DNA from 3 places in the Geodermatophilus sp. Leaf369 genome. Region 1 is predicted to be linked to each of the others. Evidence: riboswitches for the same ligand, from Rfam matches in the RefSeq annotation. Region 1 holds a riboswitch; each other region holds the start of a gene.

Region 1 (6,962 bases):
GTCGGCCAGATCGCGGCGGCCTACCCGCTGGTGCTGGCCCTGCACCACACCTCGTGGACGACGACGTTCCTGGGCGCCGGGGCGGTAGGGGTGCTGATGGCCGTGCTCGTCGTGGTCTTCCTGAAGGACTCCCCGCCCGGCACACCGGTGGCCCCGGTCGCGGGCTGGTCGGAGATCCGCGCCAACGTGGCCGGCGCCTGGAAGGAGTCCGGCACGCAGATCGGGCTCTACACCCACCTGGTCACCCAGTTCTCCGGCACCGTCTTCGCGCTGCTGTGGGGCTACCCGTTCCTGGTGTTGGGGCAGGGCCTGTCCACCGGCACCGCCGCCGGGCTGCTGACCCTGCTCGTCGTGGTCGGGATGGGCGTGGGACCGCTGCTGGGCAAGCTCTGCGGGCGGTGGCCCCTGCGCCGCTCGGTGCTGGTCTTCGGGATCGCCGGGGCCACGATCACCGCCTGGACGGTGGTGCTGCTGTGGCCCGGTCGTGCCCCGCTGTGGCTGCTGGTGGTGCTCGTCGTCGTGCTGGCCTCCAACGGCCCGGGCTCGATGATCGGCTTCGACTACGCCCGCACCTGGAACCCGGTGCACCGCCTCGGCAGCGCCAGCGGGGTGGTGAACATCGGCGGGTTCGCGGCCTCGCTGCTGACCGTGCTCGCCGTCGGTGCCGTGCTGGACGCCCAGACCCCGGGCGCGTCGACCGCCTACGACCTGGGGGCGTTCAAGGCCGCGTTCGGCGTCCAGTACCTGTTCTGGGCGATCGGCCTGGCCGGGGTGCGGCGGCACCGGCGGCGGCTGCGCGACCGGCTGGCCTCCGACGGCGTCGTGCTCACCCCGCTCTACACCGCGATGCGCAGCCGGGTGGGACGTCGGTCGTGACCGTCGCCCCGGACTTCTTCACCCGGCACACCCGCCTGGAGCGGCCGCCGCTGGTGCCCGAGGTCGCCCTGCACCTGGCCGGCGACGTGGCCGCGCTCTGGCAGGCGATGGAGGACGAGGCCGCCGCCGGGGGCGTGGGCCCGGGGCAGGCGTCGCCGTTCTGGGCCGCCGCCTGGGTCGGCGGGCAGGGGCTGGCCCGGCACGTGCTCGACCACCCGGAGCTGGTGGCCGGACGCACCGTGCTGGACCTCGGCGCCGGCAGCGGGCTCGTGGGCATCGCGGCGGCCCTGGCCGGTGCCACCCGGGTGCTGGCCAGCGACGTCGACCCGTACGCCGTTGCGGTGATGGACCTCAACGCCGCGGCCAACGGGGTGACCGTGCTCGAGCCGGTGGGCGACGTGCTGGACGCCGACCTGCCCGAGGTCGACGTGGTGCTGGCCGGGGACGTCTTCTACGACCTGACGATGGCCGACCGGGTGCGGCCCTGGCTGTTCACCGCCTGGGTGCGGGGCGCGACGGTGCTGGTCGGTGATCCCGGCCGCAGCCAGCTGCCCAGCGGGCTGGTCGAGGTGGCCGGGTACGACGTCGTCGACAGCGGTGTGGACGGCGCCCGCCGGACGACGGTGGGGCGACTGCCCTGAGCGACCGGCCGACGACCCCGGGTCGGGGATCGCGGCACCAGATGTGTGAAACCGGACGCCCCTGCTTGTCAGCAGTCGACATGTCCGCTTAGCGTGGCGCCGTCCGTGCGGATGACCGCTCCCCAGCCGGGGAGACCCCGCCGGACGCCGCCGAGTCGCCAGCACCACCCAGATCCACCCAGGCGAACCGGGGACCCACCGAACCACTGGGGTGAATCACCCCTGGCTGCACGCGGGCCGGGGGAGTAGGGCGTCTTCCCGCCCGAACCCGTCAGCTGACCCGGTAGGCGGCCAGACGGAAGAACGGACACGTCCCACCCGCATGAGCGCTCGTCACACCGCACTGCCTGCTGCCCCCGCCACGGAGACCCCGGCTCCCGAGTCGGCCGCCGACACCGTCGCCGCCGTCGCGTCCGGTCGGCACCGCCGTCCCCCGGCCCGTCGCCCCGCCCTGTACCTGGCCGCGGTCGCCGTCGGCGCCGTGCTGGTCAACGTGGCCCTGGGCACCGGACCGGGCACCGCCCAGGCCGAGCCCTCCGCGGCCGCCTCGCAGGCGGTGAGCGTGGCCGACCAGCTCGGGCTGACCGCCGCCGACGCGTCCCCGGCCGACCTCGGCACCCACCTCGGCGAGCTGGAGTCCAGCCGGGCGCAGCGCGAGGCCGACGAGGCCACCGCCGCCCAGGCGCAGGCCGCGGCCGACCAGGCCGAGCTCGACGCCCAGGCAGCCGCTGCCGCCGCCCAGGCCGCGGCCGAGGCCCAGGCCGCCGCGCAGGCGCAGGCTGCCGCGGAGGCCGCCGCGGCAGCCGAGGCCGCCGCAGCGCAGACCCCCAGCAACTTCCACGACTACGCCCTCGCCGCCCTCGGTGGCGACGCCTCGCAGTTCTCCTGCCTGGAGAACCTGTGGGGCAAGGAGTCGGGCTGGAACCCGAACGCGCAGAACCCGTCGTCGACGGCCTACGGCATCGCCCAGTTCCTCAACTCGACCTGGGCGCTGACCGGGATCGCCAAGACCTCCGACGGGTTCCGGCAGATCGACGCCGGGCTCATCTACATCGACCGGGTCTACGGCTCCCCGTGCTCGGCGTGGGCGCACTCGCAGGCCAACAACTGGTACTGAGCGTTCCGCGTTTCCGACCCCGGTCGGCCCGGGAACGACCGGGGCATGGCTGAACTGACCGGCAAGACCATCGCCGTGCTCGCCGCCCAGGGCGTCGAGCGCGTCGAGCTCGAGGAGCCCCGCGCCGCCCTGCAGGCCGCGGGTGCCACCACCCACCTGATCTCCGTGCCGGACGGCGTCGAGGACGGCGCCATCCCCTCCATGGACGGCGACATCCACCCGGCGAGCACGCACCCCGTCGACCACCTGGTCGCCGACGTGTCCGCCGCCGACTACGACGGCCTGCTGCTCCCTGGCGGCGTGGTCAACCCCGACACCCTGCGCCAGGACGAGGACGCCCTCGCCTTCGTGAAGGCCTTCTTCGACGCCGGCAAGCCCGTGGCCGCCATCTGCCACGCCCCCTGGACGCTGCTGGAGGCCGGGGTGCTCGAGGGCCGCACGCTCACCTCGTTCCCCAGCATCCGGGGCGACCTGCGTCGCGGCGGGGCCACCGTCGTCGACGAGGAGGTCGCCCGGGACGGGAACCTGGTGACCAGCCGCAACCCCGACGACATCCCGGCGTTCAACGCCGCGATCGTGGAGCTCTACGCCGGCAGCTGACCCCACCCCCTCGACGGACCCCCACCACCACAGGTGGGGGTCCGTCGCCGTGTGTGGGACTACCCGCCTGGTCACGGCGGCGAGTCACCCGTCAGACTGCTGCCGTTGTACATCTCCTGGGAGGACGGTCGACCGTGGCCAAGCACCGCGCGAGCCAAGGCGCCGCGACCGACTTCGACGACGCCACCACCGCCCTGACCGACGTCACCGGCGACTACACCGTCGACGCCGCGCACACCCGGATCGGCTTCCGGGCCCGGCACGCGATGGTCACCACCGTGCGCGGCACGTTCGGCGAGTTCGAGGGCACCGCGCACCTGGACACCGCGCGACCCGAGGCGAGCCGGGTCGAGCTGCGGATGGACGCCGGCAGCCTGGACACCGGCCAGCCCGACCGGGACGCGCACCTGCGCTCGGCGGACTTCCTCGACGTCGAGCAGTTCCCCGAGGTCACGTTCGTCTCCACCGCCGTCGAGCAGCTCGAGGCCGACGTGTACGAGGTCACCGGGGACCTGACGATCAAGGGGCGCACCCGCGAGGTGTCGGTGGAGTTCACCCTCACCGGTTCGGCCCAGGACCCCTTCGGCAACGTCCGGGTGGGCTTCGAGGGCGCGCTGGCGGTCAAGCGCAGCGACTGGGGCCTGGTGTGGAACGCGGCTCTGGAGACCGGTGGGGTGCTGGTCAGCGACCGCATCCAGATCGAGTTCGACGTCTCGGTCATCAAGGCCGGCTGACCGCTCGCCCCCGGGGCGTACCGTCGGGTCGTCTCGGTCTCCCCGGGTGTCGGCCCCCCGGTCGCGCCGGACCGCTGCGGTCAGGCCGGTCCACCATGCGCCCCACCCCACCACCCTCACCGGGTCTGGATCCCGAGGTCGGGCTCCCGGTCGTCCCGCAGGTCCCCTTGCCGCTGACCGACGGTGGCGGCGACCGGCTGGTGGTCACCACCCCGGCGGCGGCGGTCACCCGCCCGTCGGCCGTCCTGCTGGCTGCCCGGCAGCTGCTGGAGGAGGCCGACCCGCACGCCCGGCGGCGGACCGGCAGCGACCGGGCCCGCGCGTTGCGCCGCCGGCAGGACCTCCGCGGCCTGGTGGTCGAGCGCCGGGCGCAGCGCGACGCCGTCCGTCCCTGCGCCTGAGACGCCGACGGCCCCCGACGCGGGCTGCGTCGGGGGCCGTCGGGTCCGGCTCAGTGCGTCACGGCACGGCCTCGACCGTGTCGTAGGAACCGACGCGGCCGGCCAGCCGGGCGCGGGCCCAGTCGCCGTCACCCAGCAGGTGGTCGATGGCGGTCAGCCGCGAGGTGTAGTGCCCGACCTTGTACTCGGCGGTGACGCCGATCCCGCCGTGCAGCTGGATGGCCTCCTTGCCGATGTGCCGGCCCGCGCGGCTGGTCTGCAGCCGGGCCCGGTCGGCGGCGGCCACCACGTCGTCGGCGGTGGAGCCCTCGGCGTCGAGCACCATGGTCGCCCACAGCGCGGTGCTGCGGACCAGCTCAAGGGTCACGTACATGTCCGCGGCGCGGAACGTCAGGGCCTGGAACTTGTTCAGCGAGACCCCGAACTGCTTGCGGGTGCGCAGGTACTCCGCGGTGGTGGTCAGGGCGGTGTCCATCGCCCCGACCGCCTCGTGGGCGTAGGCCACGGTCGCCCGGGCCAACGCCTGCTCGACGTCGGCGGTGCGGTCGGCGTCGGAGTCGCCCAGCAGCTGGGCGGGCGTGCCGTCGAAGACCACCCGGGCGGCCCGGCCCACGTCGTGGGTGCGGTACCCGGTGCGGGTCAGCCCGGTGGCGTCGCCCTGCACCAGGAACAGCCGGGTGCCGCCGTCCACGGCCGCGGAGACGACCAGGACGTCGGCGCGGGCGCCGTGCTGCACGGGCTCCTTGACCCCGGTGAGGGTCCAGGAGCCACCATCGGCGGTCGCGGTGACCCCGGCGGCCGAGGGCGTCCAGCGCGCGGTGGGCTCGGCGAGGGCCGCGGCCAGCACGCTGCTGCCCTCGGCCAGCGGGCCGAGCACGGCTGCGCGCTGCTCCGCGGTGCCCACGGCGGCGACGAGACCACCGGCGAGCACGACGGACTCGACGAAGGGCTCCGGGGCGAGCACCCGGCCGATCTCGGTGGCCACGATCGCCACCTCGGCCTGACCGGCGCCCATGCCGCCGTCCTCCTCGGCGAAGGGCAGGCCGAGCACGCCCATCTCGGCGAGCTGGGCCCAGGTCTTCTCGTCGAAGCCGGGCTCCTCGCGGGTGACCGAGCGGCGCTGGTCCCCGCCGTAGGCCCGCATCAGCAGGCCGGCGACGGCCTCGCGCAGGGCGTTCTGTTCGTTGTCGAAGGTGAAGTCCACGTCAGGTCACAACCCCAGGATCGAGCCGGCGATGATGGTGCGCTGCACTTCGTTGCTGCCCCCGTAGATGGAGACCTTGCGGTAGTTCAGGTACTCCGGGGTGGCCACCCGGGCCCACTCGGGGACGTCGGTGTCCGCGTCGTCGGCGAAGGACGCCAGCGACAGCGGGCCGGCGATGTCGACCACCAGCTCGGTGGCCGCCTGCTGCAGCTCCGAGCCGCGCAGCTTGAGCACCGAGGACGCCGGATGCGGCTTGCCGTCGGTGGAGTTGGCCACCACGCGCAGCGCGGTGAGCTCCAGGGCGAGCAGGTCGTTCTCCAGCTCGGCGATGCGGGCGGCCATGGTCGGCTCCTCCAGCAGCGGCCGGCCGTTGACGGTGATCGAGCGGGCGTGTGCCTTGGCGTCGACGATCATCCGCTTGGTGGCCCCGACCCGGGCGATGCCCACGCGCTCGTTGCCCAGCAGGAACTTGGCGTAGTCCCAGCCGCGGTTCTCCTCACCGATCAGGTTCTCCGCAGGCACCCGGACGTCTTCGAAGAAGACCTCGTTGACCTCGAAGCCGCCGTCGAGCAGCTCGATCGGGCGCAGCGTGACCCCGGGGGTGTCCATCGGGAAGACCAGCAGCGAGATGCCGCGCTGCTTCTTCTCCGCACCCGGGTCGGTGCGGCACAGGCAGAAGATCCAGTCGGCGTACTGGCCCAGCGTCGTCCAGGTCTTCTGGCCGTTGACCACCCAGTCCTCGCCGTCGCGGACGGCGGTGGTGCGCAGGCTGGCCAGGTCGGAGCCGGCGTCCGGCTCGGAGAAGCCCTGGCACCACCAGATGTCGAGGTTGGCGGTCTTGGGCAGGAAGCGCTCCTTCTGCTCCTGGTTGCCGAACGCCGCGATGACCGGGCCGATCATCGAGGCGTTGAACGCCAGCGGCTCGGGGACGGCGGCCAGCTGCATCTCCTCGCGCCAGATGTGGCGCTGCAGCGGGGTCCAGTCCCGGCCGCCCCACTCGACGGGCCAGTGCGGGACGGCGAGACCGGCGGCGTTGAGCACGCGCTGGGCCTCGACGTACTGCTCCTTGGAGACGTCGCGGTGGGCGGCGACGTCGTCCCGGATGGACTTCGGGAACTGGGTGGTGAAGAACGTGCGCATCTCGTCCCGGAACGCCTGGTCCTCGGGCGACAGGTGCAACTGCATGGACGACCCTCTTCTCTTCCCCGGCGGCGACCGTGCCGCCGGTTGCGTCGGGACCGACGATCCCACATGTTGCTACTGGCCAGTAACCCCGGTGGACCGGTGAGTCCGCGCCCCGACGAGAAAGGCGCTCCTCGTCAGTAGTGGACGACGCCGCGGGCGCCGCCGCCGACGGCGATCGCGTCGCCGGTGACGGCGACGCTGCGG
Region 2 (6,962 bases), on a different contig from region 1:
GCTCAGTCACAAGGCGTGAGCGCCGGCCCCGACGAGGCACCGCACGGGTCAGCGGCGGGCGAAAGGCAACCCGCGCGGGCGGGACGAGCAGAACCTGCCGACCCCGGGGCGGCGCCGGCACCAGCGGACGCCCATTCAGCAGAGATGTCCTCAGGGGACGTCATGGTGGTCGCCCCCGCTGTGTCCACGCGGCGGCAGCGGGGGTGGCCGATGCCGGCGGGACCGGTCATCACACTCAGCGCTCTGATGATCGGGGTCGGCACGACCCTGGCGCTGTTGTGGGCGTCGGGTTCCCTCGTCGCCGAGGCGCTGCCCGGGATACCGGCCACCTCGGCCGCGGTCACCTGGGCCATCCCAGTGACCCGGGTCGTGGGCGACCTGGCGGCGGTAGCGACAGCGGGGTGCCTGATGGCCGCTGCGCTACTGGCCCCCGGGCACCGGCAGATGAGTGTCGCGGGTTACCGCTGGACACGGATGGCGACCTGGCCGGCAGCCGTGTGGCTGCTCAGCTCGATCCTGGTGGCACCCCTGCAGCTGGCGGATTTTCTGGGCACCGACCTGGCGTCGGTGAGCGCACGCGGCCTGTTCTCCTTCACCACGACCATCCCGCAAGGCCAGGCCCAAGCCGCAGTAGCGGTCTTGACCCTCGTCCTGGTCATCGGGTCCCGGCTGGTGCTCACCACAGCAGGCAGCGCGGCGCTGCTCCTCATCGCTTTGCTCGCCAGCCTCCCCCCGGTGTTCACCGGACACGCCGCCGGATCGGGCAGTCACCAGGCCGCGATCTCCGGTCTGGCGCTGCATGTACTCGGGGTGCTCGCCTGGGCCGGCGGGGTGCTCTCCCTGATCCTCATCCGCCGGGTGCCCATCGCCGCCTTGCAGGTGGCAGTGACCCGGTTCAGCGCGGTTGCACCGCTGCTCGTGCTGCTCGTCGCCCTCAGTGGTGTGCTCACAGCCGCGACGCGGCTGACCGGCGTCGCTGATCTGGTTGACACCGACTACGGCCGACAGGTCGTGATCAAGACAGCTGCGCTGCTGGCGTTGGGCGGGCTGGGGTGGGCCCACCGGCGCCGGACCCTCCCCAGCCTGGCCCGGGGAGACCACCGTGCCTTCCGCCGCTTGGCGATCAGCGAAGTGCTCGTCTTCGCAGCGACGATCGGTGTCGCGGTGTCCCTGTCGCGCACCCCTACCCCGCAAACCACGCCAAATCCGGGGGAGGAGGAGGGGAGCGCCTTCGACGCTCTGGGTTTCCCTCTCCCACCCAACCCCACCCCAGGACAGTGGTGGACCCAACTGTGGCAGCCCTACCCCGATCCGCTGTTCCCTGTCCTGATCGCCGGCGCGGTGGTGGCGTACGTGTGGGCAGTGCGCAGGAGGACCCAGGCCGGGCAGTCGTGGCCTTCCTGGCGCACTGCACTCCTACTGGGCGGTGCCACCGTGCTCCTGGTGGCAACGACCAGCGGGCTTGCTCGCTACGCCCTGGTCTCTGCACCCGCCCACGCCCTGCAGTACCTCCTGCTCGGCCTGCTCGGGCCAGCGTTGGTTCTCCGGGCAGCACCGGGTCAGCTGCTCACCGACCACCTCGACCGTCGATCACCCGCGACGGAACCAGTGATGGATGACAACCGGGGGGCCGCCCAGTGGCTGGAGGCCATCACCTCCAGCCGCGCCGCCCTCGTCCTGCGCCGGCCCGCACCAGCCCTGGCCCTCTTCGTGGTCGTTGTCTACCTGGGGTACACCGGCCCCGTGCTGGAGATCGTCATGCGATCCCACGCCGCCCACGTGGTGTCTGTGATCGCGACCTTCACCGCGGGCATGGTGCTCGTGCGGTCCTGGTTCGACAGCGACATCCCCCGCAAGCTGCGGGGGTGGTGGATCGCGGGCTGGACCACCATCCACGTGCTCGTCTCGGTTGCTTTGCTGACCTGGCCCACCGCGCTGGCGGAGGGCTGGTGGACCGAGATCGACCCGGCGTGGCGCCCTTCTGCACTCACCGACCAACGACATGCCGCCGTGGTGTTCCTACTGGTGGGGCTGATGACAGCCGGAGCGATCGCGGTCTGGGCACTGGCTCGAGCGTCGCGCTCACCGAGTCCGGTGCTGCAGGCAGAAAACTCGGACTCCTGACCAGGCGGCTACGCCACGCTGAGCCATCAGGACCCGACCCTGTGCGACAACACGACGCCGGGGGATACAGGCGGTCGTGACCGGAACGTGACCTCTACTAGTCAAGCTAGTAGCTTGATGGCGTCTGCTCAGGCCACGCGCCCTTCCTGGGTCCTTGGGCAGACCCGCCTAATCGTCGCCTGACCTCTGCGGGTCAGTCGGCGGGCCGGGGACCCATGTGTTCCTGGGGTGAATCTGCCACCGCGCAGTAGGGCTCCTTCCAGCCCGAACCCGTCAGCTAACTCGGTCGGTGGAAGGAAGAACGGAGCCCGCTGCACTGTGGCGACCCTGCACGACCCTCCCCAGAAGCTCAGCCCCCTCCACGGCGCCCGCAGCACGCGGGGCGCCCGCAGCTTGAGACCACGGGGGCGTCCGGCTGTCCTGGCCCTGCTCTGGGCTCTCGCCGCGACCGCAGGTCCCGGCATCGCATCAGCGGCACCGGCAGAGCCCACGGACAGCGCGGCAGCCCCGTCCCCGGGAACGTCCGCCGGCGTGCCCGGTGAGGAGACTGCCCCGCAGGAGGCGGCGCGTCTGGAGAGCCTGCTTGAGGCAGCCCAGCAACGGCTGGACCAGGCCACCGTCGAGGCCGAATCGACGGTCGAGCTGACCCGACTGGCCGCCCTGGAGCTGGACACAGCGACCGCCGCCGCCGCAGCGGCGTCTGCAGCAGCCCAGACCGCCCAGGCGGCGACGGACCAGGCGCAGAGCGAGGTGGCCGCCGCAGGGAGGGCGGCGTTCATGAGCTCGGGTGACCTCGCCCAGGCTGGGCTCCTGCTGGAGGCCGATGATCCCGAGGACCTTCTGGCCCGCGCCACCACGCTGGCGCTGCTGGCTGATGACCGCGCCGAAGACATCAGCGCATTGGAGGAGGTCCAGGGACAGCAGGAGACGGCCGATGCGAGCGCTCAGGAAGCCGTCCTGCGCCAGCAGGAGGCGCTGGGTGCAGCCCAGCAGGCCGATGCTGATGCCGCAGCCAGATTGGCTGAGGCTCAGCAGGGCTACGCAGCAGCATCCGCGGAGCGCGCTGCCCTTCAAGAGCAGCTGCAGGTTGCCCAGGTCGCAGCCCTCACCGAACAGGGCGTGGATGATCCCGAATCGGTCGTCGCCGCCGGTCAGGCCGCGGTGGCCGCCTCGGGCGGTGAGCTGGTGGCCGGCCAAGTCACGTCCTGTTATGGAGCGCGGTGGGGCACCAACCACAACGGCATCGACATCGCTGCCCCGATCGGCACGCCCATCTACGCCCCCGAGGGGGGCGTCGTCCTGAACGCCGGACCGGCCAACGGGTTCGGGCTCGCTGTCTACATCCAGCACTCCGACGGCACCATCACCCTCTACGGACACATCAACCAGTTCTTCGTCACCGCCGGTCAGGTGGTCGAGGCGGGGGAGCTCATCGCCGAGGTCGGTAACCGGGGCCAATCCACTGGCCCGCACCTGCACATCGAGACCCATGTGGGTGGCCTCTATGCCACCCGCACCAATCCGGCTCCATGGCTCGCCCAGCGTGGCATCACCTTGGGGGGTCGCTGCGCTTGACCATCAGTCGCGCGGCCAGCAGTGCCGACCGAGGTCCAGCCGGTGACCGACCCGGGTGACCCGTTCGGGGTGAGGACTCAAGGACGCCACCACGCCGGCCGTTAGTACTACGACAGGTAGTTGTCGTATCCGCTGGAGGCCAGGGCATCGTGAGCACTGCAACACCCCCACCCCGTGAAGATCACGGCCTGGGCCGTCGGCGACCTCGGGTGGGCGTGGCGGTCGGCGTGCTGGTGATCGCCTTGACCTGGTCGGCCGGGCCGGCGCAGGCGGCACCGCTCAACCCCAGCGACACCGAGATCTCGGCCGCCCAGGACGAGCAGGACGCCGCGGCCGCCGAGGTCGGACGTCTGGCTGCCACCATCGCCGACGCCCAGGCCCAACTCGAGCAGACCAACGCCGTCGCTGCCGCCGCCGCGGATGCCCAACTCGTCGCCGAGGCCGACCTGCTCCGCGCCCAGGAGGCCGCGGTCGTGGCTGCGGTGGAGCTGGAGGCGGCCACGCTAGCCACGCAGACAGCGCGAACGGCGGTGGGGGACCTTGGTGCCGAGACGTACATGCGTGCCGGGGACCTGGGCGGGATCAGCGCCCTGCTCGCCGCCGAAGGACCCTCGCAGATGCTGCAGCAGGCCGTCACTCTGGAGTACCTGGCCGCTGACCGGGTCAGCCTGCTGGAGGACCTGGAGACCGCTCAGCTGCGACAGGCCAATGCGACGTCACTGGCCGATGCAGCGGTCGAGGACAGCGCCGACGCGCAGGCCGCCGCAACCGCGGCAGCTGACACCGCGACCGCTGAACTCGCGCTGGCGCAGTCGGCCCTGGACGGACTGACCACCCAGCAGGCCGACCTGCAACAGCAACTCCAAAACGCCCAGATCCGGCTGTTGGAACTGCAGGGCCAGCGCGACGGGTACGCCGCCTGGCAGGCGCAGCAGCAGGCCGCCCAGCAAGAGGAAGCAGACCGAGCCGAGGCAGCTGCCCAGGTACTGGCCCAGACGGCAGCCCAAGCACGCGCCGGCAACGGGCAAGGCGTCGGCGGCGGTGCTGCAGCCACCGCGGTCCCCCCTCGCCCCGGGCCCGTCACTACGGCTCCGCGCCCCCCGAGTGCAGGTGGCGGCGTGGCGCCGACCAGCGGGCGCTTCACCTCCTGTTATGAGATGAGGTGGGGGCAGATGCACAACGGGCTCGACATCGCCGCACCCATCGGAACCCCCATCTACGCCCCGGTCGCCGGCCGGGTCGTGCGAGCCGGACCGGCGACAGGCTTCGGACTGGCCGTCTACATCCAGCACGACGACGGCACCGTGACCGTCTACGGCCACATCAACGACTTCTTCGTCACCACCGGCCAACGCGTCAGCGCGGGACAACTCATCGCCGAGGTCGGCAACCGCGGCCAGTCCACCGGACCGCACCTGCACTTCGAGGTGCACAGCCAGGGCATGTACCAGGGGCGGACCAACCCGATGCCCTGGCTGCGGGCCCGGGGAATCGAGATGGGCGGCCCCTGCAGCTGAGGACCCCTTCCCTTCCCCGCGCACGGTAAGGCATGCTGACATGCGCACACCCGCATGTCAGAGGAGACCGCGTCATGGGCCACGACCACAACCACGCACCCGCACCGGGGGCCACGGTCTCGGCCGGCTACCGCAAACGGCTGGTTGCGGTCCTGGCCATCACCGTCACCGTCCTGATCGTTCAGGTCGTGGGCGCGCTGATCTCCGGCTCGTTGGCCCTGCTCGCCGACGCAGGCCACATGGCCACCGACAGCCTGGGGGTGGTGTTGGCGTTGGTCGCGGTGACCCTGGCCCAGCGAGCTGCCTCGGCTCGGCGTACCTACGGCTGGCAGCGCGTTGAGGTGCTGGCAGCCCTGGGAAACAGCTTGCTGCTGCTCGGCATTGGGCTGTACATCGTGGTGCAAGCCGTCCAGCGCATCGGGGACCCCCCGGAGATCCGCTCCGGAGTGATGCTGGCCGCCGCTGTGCTGGGGTTGGTTGCCAATGGGGTCTCTCTGCTCATCCTCAAGGGCGGGCAGGACAAGTCGCTGAACATGCGCGGGGCCTACCTGGAGGTCCTGGGTGATGCGCTGGGCTCGATTGCCGTCATCGTCGCGGCGATCCTCATCATCACCACCGGGTGGACCGGTGCCGACGTCGTGGCATCGCTGGTCGTCGGGGCCCTCGTCCTGCCGCGGGCCTGGTCGTTGCTGCGCGACGCTCTGGACGTGCTGCTGGAGAACGCCCCTCGCGACGTCGACATGGCCCAGGTACGCCAGCACATCCTCGAGACCGACGGAGTGGTCGACGTCCACGACCTCCACGCCTGGACCATCACCTCGGGCTCCAAGGCGCTGTCGGCTCACGTGGTGGTCAGCGAGGACGCACTCGCCAACGGCCATGGCGGACGGGTGCTCGATGCGCTGGGGGGCTGCCTGGGTCAGCACTTCGACATGGAGCACTGCACCTTTCAGCTGGAGTCTGCATCCCACCGGACGCACGAGGCCCCAGTTCACGATTGAGGCTGTGCCAGTCCGACGCGAAGTCCCGATACCCAACTCGGGCGCCTTCGGTGCCGCTGCGGTGAAAGACGCGGAGGTGGTGGGGTTGAGCTCGGGGAATGCCTGGGCTGAGGTGGACGGTGGCGTCAACGAGCAGCGCGCTTACCGGGGCGCAGCGGGCCGAGGCGTCTGTGCCGCAGGAGCGGAGGCGGCCGGGGGCCTCACCCCCGGCGGAACGCCGTGCGGAAACCCATCCACAGAGCACAACGCCAGCAGACAGCGACGCCAGGCGTCGCCCCCAGGTAATGGACACCATTGCGAGGTCGGTCGCGGCCGCAGCAACCGCAGCCGACAGTCTCCAGTCGACCGTCGGGAGCTGATGGCGTCACGTCAGCACGGCCAGCAGCTGTTCGACAGTGGGGGAGCCGGCCAGTCCCGTGTCTGTGCGGTAGACCCGGCACGACAGGCCGACGGGTGCGTCTGGGTCGGCGAACGGGTCGACACCATCGATGAGCAGCGTGGGGGAGCCGCGGAAGCCGACGGCCGCGGCTTCTTCGGGAGTCGAGACCAACTGGTGGTCGACCTCCGTGTCGTCGCGACCGGACAACCTCAAAGCCTCCAGCACTCGGCCGTCAGCAACCTGCCAGTGGGGGCAGCCATCCAAGTACTGAAGTGCGACGTCCACGTCGACCTCCTAGGCCATTGAGGTGGGTCAACCCGCGCGGTAGGTCCACAGTGGCTGACACCCTGGTGAGTGTCCATCGCT
Region 3 (6,962 bases), on a different contig from region 1:
CTCGACGAGCACGTCCTGGCCCTTGCGGGGCACCAGCCGGGACACGCAGACCACCACCGGGGCGTCCCCCAGCCCGTGCTGGGCCCGCACGCCGGTGCCGTCCACCCCGGGGTGGAACAGCTCGACGTCGACGCCCGGGGACAGCTGGGCCATCGACGTACGACCGGCGACGGCGGGGGCGAGCCGGTCGTGGGTGTACCCGGAGATGTAGGTGAGCAGGTCCAGGCCACCGGCGATCCGCTGCAGCAGCCGGCGGGCGACGGGGAGCCTCACCCACCCGGTCTCGTGCCCGTGGGTGATCCCGACCAGCCGGCGCACCCCGGCCCGGCGCAGCCCCGGGGCGAGCAGCCCGAGCGGTGCCGCGGCGCCGAAGACCACGGTCTCCGCCCGGTGCTCCCGGGCCAGCCGCTGTGCCGCCCGGGCCGCGCCGCGGGTCGGGAGCAGCATCGCCGTGGGCATCCGGACCACCCGGTAGGGCAGCGTGGCGTCGTGCTCGGCGGCCCCGGGGGACGTGGAGGCCAACACCACCAGGTCCGCGGCCGGCAGCCGGTCCAGCAGCGCGGCCACGAACGTCTGGATGCCACCCTGCCGGGGCGGGAAGTCGTTGGTGACGACCAGCACCCGGGTCACGGACGCCAGTCCTGGGCCGCGGCGACCCGCTGGGCGGTGGTGGGGTGCGAGCCGAAGAACCACTGCCAGGCCGCCGGCGGGTCGGGCTGGTTGAGGTTGGCGACCGCCAGGCGGCGCATCACGTCCTCGAAGGCGGCCGGGTCGTCGGTGAGGTCCAGCGCGTGCTGGTCGGCGCGGGCCTCCAGCTGGCGGGACACCCCGTTCTGCACCGGCGTCGACAGCAGGGTCGCGGCCGCCACGAGGAACAGCACCAGCGGCACCACCCGGGGGTCGCCCGGCCCGTCGGCACCGGCCCGGCGCAGCAGCGGGGCCGAGCCGAGCAGCCAGCCGAGCAGCGCGACCCCGGCCCCGGCCCCCAGCGCGCCGACCAGGGTGCCGGTGAGCACGTCGTCGGTGGCCACGTGGCCCAGCTCGTGCGCCGCGATGGACTCGATCTCGGCGTCGGGGAGCTCGGTGAGCAGGGTGTCGTAGACGACGATCCGTCGCGTCGAGCCGAACCCGGAGACGTAGGCGTTGAGCGCGGTGGTGCGCCGGCTGGCATCGGCGACCAGCACGTCCTGCACCGGGGAGCCGGACTGCTCGGCCAGGTCGAGCAGGTCGGTGCGCAGCTGGGAGGCCGGCAACGGGGTGAAGGAGTTGAACGCCGGCTCGATGACCACCGGGTAGAGGAACGACCCGGCCACGACCAGCCCGGCCGCACCCGCCCCGGCCCAGGCCCACCAGGTGCGGGGCGCCCGGCGGGCGAGCCCGACCAGCAGCAGCATGCCGAGCGCGGTGAGTCCCGCGGTGATCCCGGTGTCCACCGCGACGTCCCGGGCCCACAGCGGCCAGCTGCGGGTGGACAGGCCGTACCGGTGCCGGACCACCTCGCCGTAGGCCGACAGCGGGAGGGAGACCAGCCTGCCCACCACGGTCAGCGCCACGGTGCCCAGGAGCACCCGCCACACCCAGCCGCCGCCGAGCGGGCGCGCCACGGCGGTGACCAGCCGGGCGCCCAGCGGGGTCAGACCCAGGACCCCGGCGACGAGGAGGCCCAGCGCCAGGTTCGCCAGCGACGCCGGCCGCAGGGCCCCGACGAAGGCGTCGGCGCGGGAGAGCTGGTCGGCGGTCAGCCCGCCGGTGGGGTCGGTGACCTCGGGGGTGGCCGCCCACGGGATCCGCACCCACAGCACCACCACCAGGGCGACGCCGAGGACGGCAGCGGTGAGCAGGGCACGACGACGGGGACCCACGCCGGTGATCCTAGGAAGCCCGGCTGTGCGTCCCCGTCGGTGCCGCGCCTCAGACGAGCCGGCGCGCTCCTGCGTAGCCGGACATGTCCACGCTGCCGACCTTGACCACGTCACCGGAGGTGGGGGCGTGCACCATCATCCCGTTGCCGATGTAGATCCCGATGTGGCTGACCGGGCTGTAGAAGTACACGAGGTCACCGGGCTGCAGGTCCCCGCGGGCGACCGGGCTGCCCATCCGCGCCTGGGCCGCGCTGGAGTGCGGCAGGGAGATGCCGGCGGCGGCGTAGGCGTAGGACGTCAGGCCGGAGCAGTCGAAGCTGCTCGGGCCGCCGGCACCCCACACGTAGGGGTCGCCGCGCTGGGCCATCGCGGTGTCCACGATCGTCTGCGCCGCGGCGCCGTCGGCGACCACGGTCGCCGGTGCCTCCACCTCGGGGCCGCTGTGCGCGGTCACGACGACCTGCTGCTGCGCGGCGGTCAGGGCCGCGTACTGCGCCTGGTAGGCCGCGATCTGCTCCTGCAGGTCGGCCTGCTGGGCGGTGACGGTGTCCAGGGCCTGCTGCGCGGTGGCGGCGGCCTGGTCGGCGGCGGTCTGCGCCTCGGTCGCGGTGCGGCCGGCCGCGGCGACCTGGGTGACCAGGTCGTTGGTGTGCCCGGCGATGACGTCCAGGGTGCTGACCTGGGCCAGGAAGTCCTCGGGTGAGCTGCTGGTCATCAGCGCGCTGAAGCTGGAGGGGTTGGTCGTGTACGCACTGCGGGCGACCGTGTCGAGCTGGGTGCTGAGCGTGGCCAACTGGGTCTGCGCGGCGGTGACGGCCTGCGCGGCGGAGGCTGCGGCGGCCTGGTGGTCGGCGAGCTGCACCTGTGCGTCGTTGACCTGCTCGGTGACGACCTCGAGCTGGTGGTTGGCCTCGGCGACCAGTGCGGTGGCCTGCTCGGGGGTGGTGGCCTCGGTGGTGGACCCGGTGGCCCCGGTGGCAGCGGTGCCCGGGTCACCCGGCGCCGCGTAGGCGGTGCCCGGCAGGACGGTGAGGGTCAGCCCGGCGACGGCGCCGAGCAGCATCCCGCGGCCGAGGCGACCGGAGAGACGGGTGCGCCGCGGACCGGTCGGCAGGTCGGGGAGCGCCGGGACGATCAACGCCGCGGGGATGTGCGGGCGGGTGGTCGAGGACGGGATCGGTCCTCGGGCGGTGCGGTGGGACGACACGTGTGCGCGTGCTCCTCATCCTCCTCGACCGCCTACCGGGTTAGCTGACGGGTTCGGGCAGGAAGACGACGCCCTATCCCCGCACGCACCACCGTTCGTGGCGCCCGCGGAGAACTCACCCCAGTGCTGCGGTGGGTCCCCGGTCCGCCCGCCCCGGAGGGTGGGCAGTTCGGCGGTGACCGGTCGGTGTCACCCGGTGGGGCGACGTCCAGCCGACCGGACGACCCCACCGTATCGACGCCGGGGACCTCCGTGGAGAGGTCGATCCGGACCCCGAACGCACAGGAGGTGCCATTTCGGACCGCTCTGCTTCGGCACGTTCTGCCCAGCTCGACGGGAGCGCGGCGTGCCCCCACTCAGCCGACCTCGCGCCTCGTCGGGGGTTGGTGCCGCAGTGGCGGGACCAGTCCAACCTCTGCCAACGCCCGGACCGCGCGACGCTCGACGTCGTCGAGCTCCACGACCACCCCGAGAGCGGGAGAACCGGACCCGCCGGGCGTGTCGGTCGGCCCGGACACCCAGGCGCTGCCCAGGTCGGCCACCACGTCCTCCCGGGGGTGGCCCACCGCCGGCCGCCGGGTCATCGGCACCACGGTCGGGTCGCTCCCCCGCCACCCCGGCGGGGCCCCGAGCAGCACGGTGACGACGCAGTCGTCGCACCCCTGGCCTCGGACGGTGCAGGTGTCGCAGTCGATGAGCACGGTGCCTCCTGGCGGCGGTCGCAGGACCGGTCGGTCCGTCGCCGCGGACGCTAGGTGTCCCCACCGACATTTCCGGGTGCGCAGGTGCACACCCGCCCGCTCAGGTCCCGGCGAACTCCCAGTGCCAGGGCTCCTCGCGGCCGTTGCCCTGGTCGGCCCAGGTCGGGTGCACGAAGCCGAAGCGCCCGGCGTTGCCCACCATCCAGGCGTACTGCGCCGTCCCGTAGGACTCCACGCCGCCGCACAGGTCGACCGCCAGGCCCCACCCGTGGTTGCTCGTGCCGGGCACCGCCGCCAGCGCCGGCTTCTGGCCGTAGAGCGTCACCTGCGCGGCGTAGCCGCGGTAGGAGTCGGTGATGCACAGCGGGCTGCCGAACCGGCCGGCGAAGGCCGCCGACAGGGCCCGCCAGGCCGCCGCGGCGTCACACCGCAGCGCGTGGCCGGCCACGCCCAGGGGACACAGCGCCGAGGGCGGGATCAGCCCGTTGGGGTAGCCGCCCCACGACCGGCTGCCGTCGTAGCTGGCCGGGTAGAGGGAGTTGCCGCACTCCACCGGCAGCGCACCGGCCGTGGCGCCCGGCACGGCGACCGCCGCCCGGGGCGGCAGGCTGGGTCGGCCGATCCCGAGCAGCTGGTCGACGGGCACCGAGCGGACCACCACGGCACCGGCCCGTCCGTCGGCGGCGAGCATGGTCTGCGGGTCCAGGGCGATCCCCACGTGGCCCAGACCGGACTCCGCCGTCCCCAGGAAGACCAGGTCGCCGGGCAGCACGTCGGCCGTGGCCACCGGCGTGGTCGTGGCGAACAACTCGCCCTGCGTCGCCGGCAGCGCGATCCCGCCGGCGGCGTAGGAGGCCTGGACGAGAGACCCGCAGTCGTAGGACGCCGGGCCCGCCGTGCCCGGCGCGTAGGGCAGGCCGAGAGCGCCCATCGCGGTGCTGACCGCGGCGACCGTCTCGGCCGGCAGCACCAGCAGCGAGCTGGGCTGGCGGGGCAGCTGCGCGGCCCCGGGCTGGGCCGCCCCGGTCGAGCCGCCCACCGGCGCCAGCCCCGCGGGAACGCCGGCCGCCGGGTCCTGCAGGGCGGCCGCCGGCGGCAGGGCGACCCCGGCCGCGGTGAGCGAGTCGACGTAGGCCTGCCAGTTGGCCGCCGTCCGGGCGTTGACCTCCACCTGTTCGGCCTGCAGCTGCGCCAGCTGGCGGTCCACCGCGCCCAGGGCCCGGTCCAGGTCCGCGGTCACCGCCGACGCCGCGGCCTCCAGCTCGCCCACCTGGGCCGCGACCTGGTCGGCCTGGGCCGCACTGCCGGCCAGGGCCTGGTCGGCGGCTGCCTGCTCGGCCAGCGCGGCCTGCCGCTGGGCGGCAGCCGCGGTGAGCACGTCGTCGGCGGCGTCGTCGACGAGGTCCAGGTAGCCCATCGCCGCCACGACGTCGCCGGGGTCGCTGCCCGACAGCAACAGGGAGAGCGCCGTCGGGGCGCCGCCGTCCCGGTAGACGGCGGCGGCGTAGCGGCCGACGGCGACCTGCTCGGTCGCCAGGGCCGTCTCGGCAGCGGCCACCCGGGTCGCGGCGGCGTCCGCGGCCTGCTGGGCCCGGGCGAGCTCGGTCTGGGCGGCAGCCACGGCGGCCTGGCGTTCCTGCAGGTCGCCCTGCACCTCCGCGGCCCGGGTCTGCAGGTCGGTGAGCTCGGCGCTGTCCAGGACACCGGTGGTGCCACCGGGCTGCGAGCTGGGGGCCGCCGTGGCGGTGGGGGCGCCCAGGCCGAGCACGGCGAGCACCGTCCCGACGACCAGCACCGAGGACACCCGACGACGTCGCACCCCGTCCACCTCCTGCTCACCCGCGGCGACGGCGTCGTCGACCTCCGGGCACAACGAGCGGACAGTGCCGGGGTGATGCCCGCCACGCCCGCGGGGAGGGCGCACCTCACCCGCACGTGTGTTCGACCCGACGGCGCGTCGGGGCCAGGACTGTCGGACCCCCGACCTAGCGTCCGCGACGTGCCCGGTCCACTCCTCCCCCAGCCCGTGCTCCCGCGTCGCTTCGAGCAGGTGTCGATCGACGACCTGGGCACCCCGCTCGCCGAGGTGACCTTCGTGGTCGTCGACCTGGAGACCACCGGCGGTTCCGCGCACACCGACGCGATCACCGAGATCGGCGCGGTCAAGGTCCGGGCCGGGGAGGTGGTCGGGGAGTTCCAGACCCTGGTCGACCCCGGCCGCGACATCCCGCCCTACATCAGCGTGCTCACCGGCATCACCTCGATGATGGTGGCCGCCGCCCCCCGGATCGACAGCGTGCTGCCGCACTTCCTGGAGTTCGCCCGGGGCACCGTGCTCGTGGCCCACAACGCCCCCTTCGACCTGGGCTTCCTCCGGGCGGCGTGCGCGGCGTCGGGGCTGGCCTGGCCGGCGTTCGCCTCGGTGGACACCGCGGTGCTGGCCCGGCGGCTGCTCACCCGCGACGAGGTGCCCAACTGCAAGCTCGGCACCCTGGCGCCGTTCTTCTCTGCCCGCACCACGCCCACGCACCGCGCGCTGGACGACGCCCAGGCCACCGTGGACGTGCTGCACGGGCTCTTCGAGCGGCTGGGGCCCTTGGGGGTGACCTCGCTGGAGGAGCTCACCGGGCTCACCCGGCAGGTCGACCCGCAGCGCCGCAAGAAGCGCCACCTGGGCGCGCACGTGCCGCACGGCCCCGGGGTCTACGTCTTCCGCGGCCCCCGTGACGAGCCGCTCTACGTGGGGACGTCGACCGACCTGCGCTCCCGGGTGCGCAGCTACTTCTCCGCCGGGGAGCAACGCACCCGGATGACCGAGATGGTCGGACTGGCCCAGCGGGTGGAGGCCCTGCCCTGCGCGCACGACCTGGAGGCCTCGGTCCGCGAGCTCCGGCTGATCGCCGAGCACAAGCCCCGCTACAACAAGAGGTCCCGGTTCCCCGAACGGGCGCTGTGGGTGCGGTTGACCGACGAGCCGTTCCCGCGGCTGTCGGTGGTCCGCCGGGTCCGGCCCGGCGCCGGGGTGTTCCTGGGCCCCTTCCCCGACCGGCGGGCCGCCGATGCCGCCGTCGCCGCCGTCCACGAGGCGCTGCCCATCCGGCAGTGCAGCGGCAGGCTGGCCGTACGCCCGCAGGGCACCGCCTGCGCACTGGCCGACATGGGCCGCTGCGGCGCCCCCTGCACCGGCGCCCA

Evidence for each region. A riboswitch is a leader RNA that binds a small molecule or an ion and turns the genes downstream of it on or off. The one in region 1 is predicted to bind cyclic di-AMP.
Region 2: linked by a shared signal. The riboswitch ahead of ASG36_RS19075 (M23 family metallopeptidase) and the one ahead of ASG36_RS16830 (transglycosylase SLT domain-containing protein) in region 1 are both predicted to bind cyclic di-AMP.
Region 3: linked by a shared signal. The riboswitch ahead of ASG36_RS01630 (C40 family peptidase) and the one ahead of ASG36_RS16830 (transglycosylase SLT domain-containing protein) in region 1 are both predicted to bind cyclic di-AMP.

The regions. Positions count from the first base shown of each region.
Region 1 covers NZ_LMQA01000004.1:92,501-99,462, reverse strand. The annotation lists gene ASG36_RS16840 (nitrate/nitrite transporter) at 1-876, shown strand, start outside; gene ASG36_RS16835 (methyltransferase) at 873-1,517, shown strand; cyclic di-AMP (ydaO/yuaA leader) riboswitch at 1,656-1,821, shown strand; gene ASG36_RS16830 (transglycosylase SLT domain-containing protein) at 1,840-2,634, shown strand; gene ASG36_RS16825 (type 1 glutamine amidotransferase domain-containing protein) at 2,680-3,234, shown strand; gene ASG36_RS16820 (YceI family protein) at 3,369-3,968, shown strand; gene ASG36_RS16815 (hypothetical protein) at 4,136-4,369, shown strand; gene ASG36_RS16810 (acyl-CoA dehydrogenase family protein) at 4,428-5,573, opposite strand; gene ASG36_RS16805 (acyl-CoA dehydrogenase family protein) at 5,580-6,758, opposite strand; gene ASG36_RS16800 (SDR family NAD(P)-dependent oxidoreductase) at 6,893-6,962, opposite strand, start outside.
Region 2 covers NZ_LMQA01000005.1:5,138-12,099, forward strand. The annotation lists gene ASG36_RS19065 (copper resistance CopC family protein) at 1-19, shown strand, start outside; gene ASG36_RS19070 (cytochrome c oxidase assembly protein) at 247-2,124, shown strand; cyclic di-AMP (ydaO/yuaA leader) riboswitch at 2,280-2,429, shown strand; gene ASG36_RS19075 (M23 family metallopeptidase) at 2,656-3,699, shown strand; gene ASG36_RS19080 (M23 family metallopeptidase) at 3,909-5,216, shown strand; gene ASG36_RS19085 (cation diffusion facilitator family transporter) at 5,291-6,217, shown strand; gene ASG36_RS19090 (hypothetical protein) at 6,582-6,881, opposite strand.
Region 3 covers NZ_LMQA01000001.1:334,796-341,757, forward strand. The annotation lists gene ASG36_RS01620 (glycosyltransferase family 4 protein) at 1-630, opposite strand, end outside; gene ASG36_RS01625 (M48 family metallopeptidase) at 627-1,862, opposite strand; gene ASG36_RS01630 (C40 family peptidase) at 1,912-3,069, opposite strand; cyclic di-AMP (ydaO/yuaA leader) riboswitch at 3,085-3,254, opposite strand; gene ASG36_RS01635 (hypothetical protein) at 3,426-3,770, opposite strand; gene ASG36_RS01640 (M15 family metallopeptidase) at 3,871-5,643, opposite strand; gene ASG36_RS01645 (DEDD exonuclease domain-containing protein) at 5,770-6,962, shown strand, end outside.